Regions from separate parts of the Ensifer sp. 4252 genome, predicted to be linked through region 2. Evidence: riboswitches for the same ligand, from Rfam matches in the RefSeq annotation. Region 2 holds a riboswitch; the other holds the start of a gene.
What was found. Region 2 has a riboswitch for FMN ahead of ABIE33_RS11655 (6,7-dimethyl-8-ribityllumazine synthase). Riboswitches for the same ligand answer to the same signal wherever they lie in the genome.

Region 1: another riboswitch for FMN. It lies ahead of ABIE33_RS01705 (EamA family transporter); the one in region 2 lies ahead of ABIE33_RS11655 (6,7-dimethyl-8-ribityllumazine synthase).

The regions. Positions count from the first base shown of each region.
Region 1 is NZ_JBNDIU010000001.1:339,566-342,973, reverse strand. Features, by position in the region: gene hupB (DNA-binding protein HupB) at 202-477, shown strand; FMN riboswitch at 599-853, shown strand; partial or broken gene ABIE33_RS01705 (EamA family transporter) at 1,113-1,283, shown strand; gene ABIE33_RS01700 (esterase-like activity of phytase family protein) at 1,368-3,408, shown strand, end outside.
Region 2 is NZ_JBNDIU010000004.1:120,407-123,814, reverse strand. Features, by position in the region: gene ABIE33_RS11665 (ABC transporter permease) at 1-137, shown strand, start outside; gene ABIE33_RS11660 (ABC transporter ATP-binding protein) at 142-1,203, shown strand; FMN riboswitch at 1,340-1,591, shown strand; gene ABIE33_RS11655 (6,7-dimethyl-8-ribityllumazine synthase) at 1,683-2,156, shown strand; gene ABIE33_RS11650 (low temperature requirement protein A) at 2,492-3,408, opposite strand, start outside.

The DNA.
Region 1 (3,408 bases), on a different contig from region 2:
AATTGTGCTCCCGTCAGGCCCATTTCGCAGAAAAACAAGGAAGACCGGCCTCTGGCCGGTCTTTTTTGTTGTAAAAGCATGCCGCAAGCCTTGCATTCCAAGGGATTAGGCGCAATTGGGAATGGCAAGACGCGGGCGATGCGCAAGCCGCCGCGGCTTAAAAACACAGTCGTTTCGAACCATTTTGAAAGGGGTGGAAACATGAACAAAAATGAGCTCGTGTCTGCCGTTGCTGAGAAGGCCGGACTTTCCAAGACCGACGCATCTTCCGCAGTTGATGCAGTTTTCGAGACCATCCAGGCTGAACTGAAGAACGGTGGCGACATTCGCCTCGTCGGTTTCGGCAACTTCTCCGTTTCGCGTCGCGAAGCCTCCAAGGGCCGCAACCCGTCCACGGGCGCTGAAGTTGACATCCCGGCACGTAACGTTCCGAAGTTCACGGCCGGCAAGGGCCTGAAGGATGCCGTTAACGGCTGATAAGTTTGCTTGACGGCCGGACACGAGGCCGGCAGTCCAAGTCTTGAAGGGTTCGGCTCACGCCGGACCCTTTTGCTTTTCGGCTGCCCTTGCAGCCGCCCTGCCTTTGGTCTACGGCTCAGCCTGTTCTCAGGGCGGGGTGAAAGTCCCCACCGGCGGTAAGGGCTCACGGCGCCGCGCGTCAAATATGACGCGCAAAGGACGCCGTGACACTTGAAAGCTGCTGCATGATCTTCTCCTTAAATCGGATTCGATTTAAGGAATCATGCAGTAGGCCCAAGCCCGCGAGCACTTCAGACGTTGTTGCGTCGGAAGGTTAGCAGATCCGGTGCAACTCCGGGGCCGACGGTCACAGTCCGGATGAAAGAGAATGATCGGGGGTGCGAAGGACAGGCTGTCCGTCGTCGCATCCCGCGCTCATGCGTCCTGATTTGTGTTGGTCCCCGTTTGCGGATGAAGGACATGAGTGAGACGACCCAACCACTTTTCACCTCCCGTGCCATGGCCGGGGCCGCCTGGATGATACTGGCCGGCGTCGCCTTTGCTCTCCTGAATATCGTCACGCAATGGATGACGATGCAGCTCGGCTTTTCCGCCACCTCGACCGCCTTCTGGCAATATGCATTTGCACTCGTCTTTACGTGCAGCCTTTCGACGATCTCAAGCTGCCGCTCAACGTTCTCGCCGGCTGGCTCGTCTTCGGTTATGCGCCGAGCGGCTATCTCTGGCTGGGGGCGGTCCTGATCCTCGGCGCCTCGCTTTTCATCATGCGCAACGAGATGAAACGCGAGCGCGCCACCGCGTAAGGCAACGCTGCACAACAAAGGCGCGGCATTGTCATGCGCCTGTCATCGCCATCCCGCAGAACCCCCTTGTTTTGAATATTCGACATGGGGGATTTCATGACCATTTCATCATGCAGAACGGCGCTTGCCGCCATACTTCTTGCGTCCGTTGCTTTTCCGGCAGCCGCCGAACCGGTGTTCAATCGCATTGCGTCCTTCGCCGTTGCCGACAATCTGCCGGAGGGCGATGCCCGCAAGGACGCGACTTCCGCGGAAATCATCACCGCGACCGAAGACGGCAACACGCTGATCTATTCCGATAGCCCGGGCAAGCGCATCGGTCTCATCGATATCACCGACGCCAAGACGCCGAAGGCGGCCGGCATCGTTTCGTTCGACGGCGAGCCGACGTCGGTGACCGTTTCCGGTACCAAGGCCCTGGTAGCCGTCAATACGCGCGAAAGCTTCGTCAAGCCTTCCGGCTTCCTCGCCACCGTCGACGTTGCCTCGAAGAAGGTTGAGGCAACCTGTGACCTCGGCGGCCAGCCGGACTCCGTTGCAGTCAACAAGGACCGGACCCTTGCTGCGATTGCCATCGAAAACGAGCGCGATGAAGAGGTAAATGACGGCAAGATCCCGCAGATGCCTGCCGGCGACCTGGTGATCCTGTCTCTGAAGGACGGCGTTGCCGATTGCGCGACGATCAAGCACGTGACCCTGACGGGTCTTGCCGAAGTTGCAGGCGACGATCCGGAGCCGGAATTCGTTTCCTTCAACGGCAAGGACGAGATTGCGCTGACGCTGCAGGAAAACAACCACATCGTCATCATCGACGGCAAGTCGGCGACGGTAAAGACGCATTTCTCCGCTGGCGCAGTCGACCTCAAGAACATCGACGCCAAGCGTGACGGTGCGATCGCCTTCAAGGACGAACAGCAGGGTCGCAAGCGCGAGCCTGACGCGGTCAAGTGGCTGGACGACAGCCGTATCATCGTTGCCAACGAAGGCGACTATGAGGGCGGTTCGCGCGGGTTCACCATCTTCGACACGACCGGCAAGGTCCTGTTCGAATCGGGCGCGAGCTTCGAGCACGCAATCGCTTCGATCGGCCACTATCCTGAAAAGCGTTCGTCGGCCAAGGGCGTCGAGCCGGAAGGCCTTGAGGCTGCCAAGTTCGGCGAAGACAATCTGTTCTTCGTACTGTCCGAACGCGCTTCGATCGTCGGCGTCTACAAGGACACCGGCGCCGAGCCGGAACTGAAGCAACTGCTGCCATCAGGCATCTCGCCGGAAGGTGCCGTCGCGATCCCGTCCCGCAATCTGCTTGCGACTGCCAATGAGGTTGATCTCGGCGAAGACGGCGGTGCGCGCTCGCATGTGATGATCTACGAGCGCGGCGAAGGCGAAGCTGCCTATCCGCAGATCCGCTCGGCCGACAAGGATGGTCTGCCGGTGGGCTTCGGAGCGCTTTCGGGGCTCGCAGCCGTTGCCGACAAGCCGGGCTTCCTGCGCGCCGTCAACGATTCGGTCTATGCATCGCAGCCGACCATCTTCACCATCGACGCGACACAGAAGCCGGCGCTGATCACCGAAACGCTTCGCATTACCCGTGATGGCGCTCCGGCACAGAAGCTCGACATCGAAGGCATCGCCAATGACGGGGAAGGGGGCTTCTGGCTCGCTTCGGAAGGCAACTCCGACAAGCTCTATGCCCACGCGCTGCTGCACGTGAACAAGAAGGGCGAGATCAAGAAGGAGATCGCCCTGCCTGAAGCACTGCGTGCGGGCGAGAGCCGGTTCGGCTTCGAGGGTGTGACGGTCGTCGGCGAAGGCGAAGATCAGGTTCTCTGGATGGCCGTTCAACGCGAATGGAAGGATGACGAGAAGGGCTTCGTCAAGCTCGTCTCCTACAAGCCGTCGAGCGAGGAATGGGGTGCAGTCCGCTATCCGCTCGAAAAGGCGGACGGCGGCTGGGTCGGCCTGTCGGAAATCTCCGTCCACGGCGACTATGCCTATATCATCGAACGCGACAATCTGATCGGCCAGGCAGCCAAGCTGAAGAAACTCTACCGTGTCGCGCTTGCCGATCTGAAGCCGGCAGCCCTCGGCGGCGAGCTTCCCGTCGTCAAGAAGGAAGAGGTTCGTG
Region 2 (3,408 bases):
ACCTGCAGCTCGTCGGCGCCAACAAGGCCTATGAGCCTTCGGCGCTCGCGGTCATCGCATTCGCCATCACCTGGCTCAGCATGGGTCTGATCCAGCTCGTTTCCCGTATCCAGAAATCCGCTCCGGCCAAGGCTTGATCACATGGCATTCCTGACACTGAACAACATCCAGAAGTCCTTCGGCCCGGTTCAGGTCGTGCACAACTTCAACATGGGCATCGAGAAGGGCGAGTTCGTTTCGTTCCTCGGCCCGTCAGGCTGCGGCAAGACAACCGTCCTGCGCATGATCGCCGGCTTCGAGATGCCGTCCGGCGGCACGATCACCATCGACGGCAAGGACCAGGGCACGCTGAAGCCGAACCAGCGCAACATCGGCATGGTGTTCCAGGCCTATGCACTGTTTCCCAACATGAACGTTCATGACAACGTCGCCTTCGGCCTGAAAGTCGCCGGCGCGCAGAAGTCGGAGATCGACACGCGCGTCAAGCAAATGCTGAGCCTCATCAAGCTCGAGCATCTGGCAGATCGTTTCCCCTATCAGCTCTCCGGCGGCCAGCAGCAGCGCGTCGCACTCGCGCGCGCGCTCGCGGTCAAGCCGCAGGTGCTGCTGCTCGACGAACCGCTGTCGGCGCTCGATGCCAAGATCCGTGTGTCACTGCGCGAAGAAATCCGCCAGATCCAGCAGCAGCTCGGCATCACCACCGTCTTCGTCACCCATGACCAGGAAGAGGCGCTGTCGATCTCCGACCGCATCGTCGTCATGAATGCCGGCCGCGCCGACCAGATCGGCACGCCGTTCGAGATCTACAACACGCCAGCCACCCGCTTCGTCGCCTCCTTCGTCGGCACGCTCAACATCATCGAGGCCAAGGTTGCCGATCCGGCCGCAGGCGCCGTCACCATCGGCAACCAGCAGGTCTCGCTGAAGGGTTCGATCGCCGGCATGAAGGGTGGCGACAACATTTCGTTGGCGCTGCGCCCGGAGGCAGGCTCGATCGCCGACAGCGCCAAGGGCGACACCGCACTGACCGGAGAGGTGGTTTCGACCAGCTTCCTCGGCTCGGTCATCCGCACCAAGCTGCGCATCGGCGGCGACGTCATCTCCTTCGACATGTTCAACGACCCCGGCCTGACGCCGCCGACCTTCGGCGACAACGTCACGCTGCGCTTTGCCGCCAAGGATCTGCTGGTCATTCGCGAATAGCCTCGAGCCTGCAAAGGCATCGCGCTGCCGGAATCATTTCGCCCGGCGGCGCCAGACCTTGGAAAAATCTGTCGTAATTTCCCGGTTTTTCGTCGCGGCACGCGTTTGACCGTGCGTGACCGATCTATATAGTCGCCCATGTTCTCAGGGCGGGGTGAAACTCCCCACCGGCGGTAGCGATCGAAAGATCGAAGCCCGCGAGCGCCTTGGAGCCTACAGCGCCGCGCGTCCTTCCGGACGCGCAAAGGTCGCTGTAGCTCTATGAATCGCCGCATGTTTTTGTCCTTAAATCGCTTGCGATCTAAGGAACATGCGGTGGCTCCAGGGGTCAGCAGATCCGGTCAGATTCCGGAGCCGACGGTCACAGTCCGGATGGAAGAGAGCAAGCAGGAACGTGGACCCCTCGCCGGGGTTTCGCGCGCATGCATGTTCGCCCGACGGGAAAATTGGAAACGCCAAACCCTGGAAGGCTTGAGACCATGACTATTCTTTCCCACCCCACCGCCAAGATTGCGATCGTCCGTGCCCGCTGGCATGCCGACATCGTCGACCGCTGCGTCGATGCCTTCGTCGCCCAATGGACGAAGCTTGGCGGCAGTGCCGCCGACGTCGAGATCTTCGACGTGCCGGGCGCACTGGAAATCCCGCTGCACGCGCAGAAGCTTGCCAGGACCGGCCGTTACGCCGCGATCCTCGGCACCGCCTTCGTCGTCGATGGCGGCATCTACCGCCATGACTTCGTCGCCGGCACGGTGCTCGACGGCATGATGCGCGTCCAGCTCGACACCGACGTGCCGGTGCTCTCCGCGGTACTGACCCCGCACAATTTCCAGGAAAGCGCGCCGCTGATCGCCTTCTTCCGCGAGCACTTCGTCGCCAAGGGCGAAGAGGCCGCCAACGCCTGCGCCCAGATCCTCGACGCCCGCGCCAAGCTGGCGTTGATCAACGCCTGATCTGCTGGCGGGCCGCAAGCCCGCGCCGTATCCGGCTGCCCTCATCCGGCCTGCCGGCCGCCTTCTCCCCGCCTGCGGGGAGAAGGCCACACGCGGCACACGTAGCATCCGAACTCCCTCGCCTGCAGCTGTGGACCGTCGCTTTCTCACAGCAATCGGCGGCCAGCGATAGGTCGCGTCCCCTCTCCCCGCTTGCGGGGAGAGGGCTAGGATGAGGGGCAACTCCGCGCGAAAGCTGCCCGGTCGCCCTTTCTTGATTCAGCCTCTGAACCACCTGAATCAAGCCGTCAGCAACAGCCGGCAAACCGCTGTTTCGACTCGTCAATTCCTGGCGCTCAATGCACCCGCTCGACCTCATCAAGGCAACGTTCCAGCGCTGCCATCCGGTGACGATGACCGACCGCCTCGAAACCGACGACGGTCACGAACGGCGCGAACATCAGGATGATCAGGCAGATTGCCATATCGATGCCCACCATTGCGGCTGCGATTGACGCTGCCAGCAACAGGATGGTGCCGGCAAGCAGCCAGGCATGCAGCGGCTCCGACTGCCGCAGCAGATAGGCATACATGCCGTAGACGAGCCCGATATAGGCGGCGACCGGGACCGCCACCGTCAAAACGGTTGCCAGTGACCCGATATGCGCCTTGTGCTCGATGTAATAGGCAGCGACATGCAGACCCGCACCGGTCGCGACGATTGCAGCGAAAATGAACATGTGACCATAGCCCCAGACGAAGGAGCGCCTGCGGTGCACGTGCAGCACCTCGGCACTCGGCAACAGGAAGTAGATCCACCACATGCCGAAGGTGAGCCCGGTGCCCGCCAGGCAGACGAGCGCCACGTCGAGGTTCCAGCCTTGCCCGTCCACCACCGCGGTGATCGAGGCGACCGTGCCGACGACACCTTCGCCGAGCGCGATGATCGCCAGAAGGCCGTAGCGTTCGGCAATATGGTGCGCATGCCAGGGCGTGCCGCCATACCGCCTCTCGGCGATATAGGGCCCGAGCATTTCGATAGCCGTCAGCGACACGACCATCGCGAAGGTGACAATGATCGAGAAGTCGACGAAGATCAGCACGATCCAGCCGAGCTGCGCAACCGCGATCGCCACCACATAGGTCATGCAGGCCCGACGCCGCACGGGATCTTGGCCGGCGGCGCGCAGCCACTGAAAGATCATCGCAACGCGCATGATGACATAGCCGAGCACCATCACGCCGTTGTCGAGATGCACGCCCTGGTCAACCG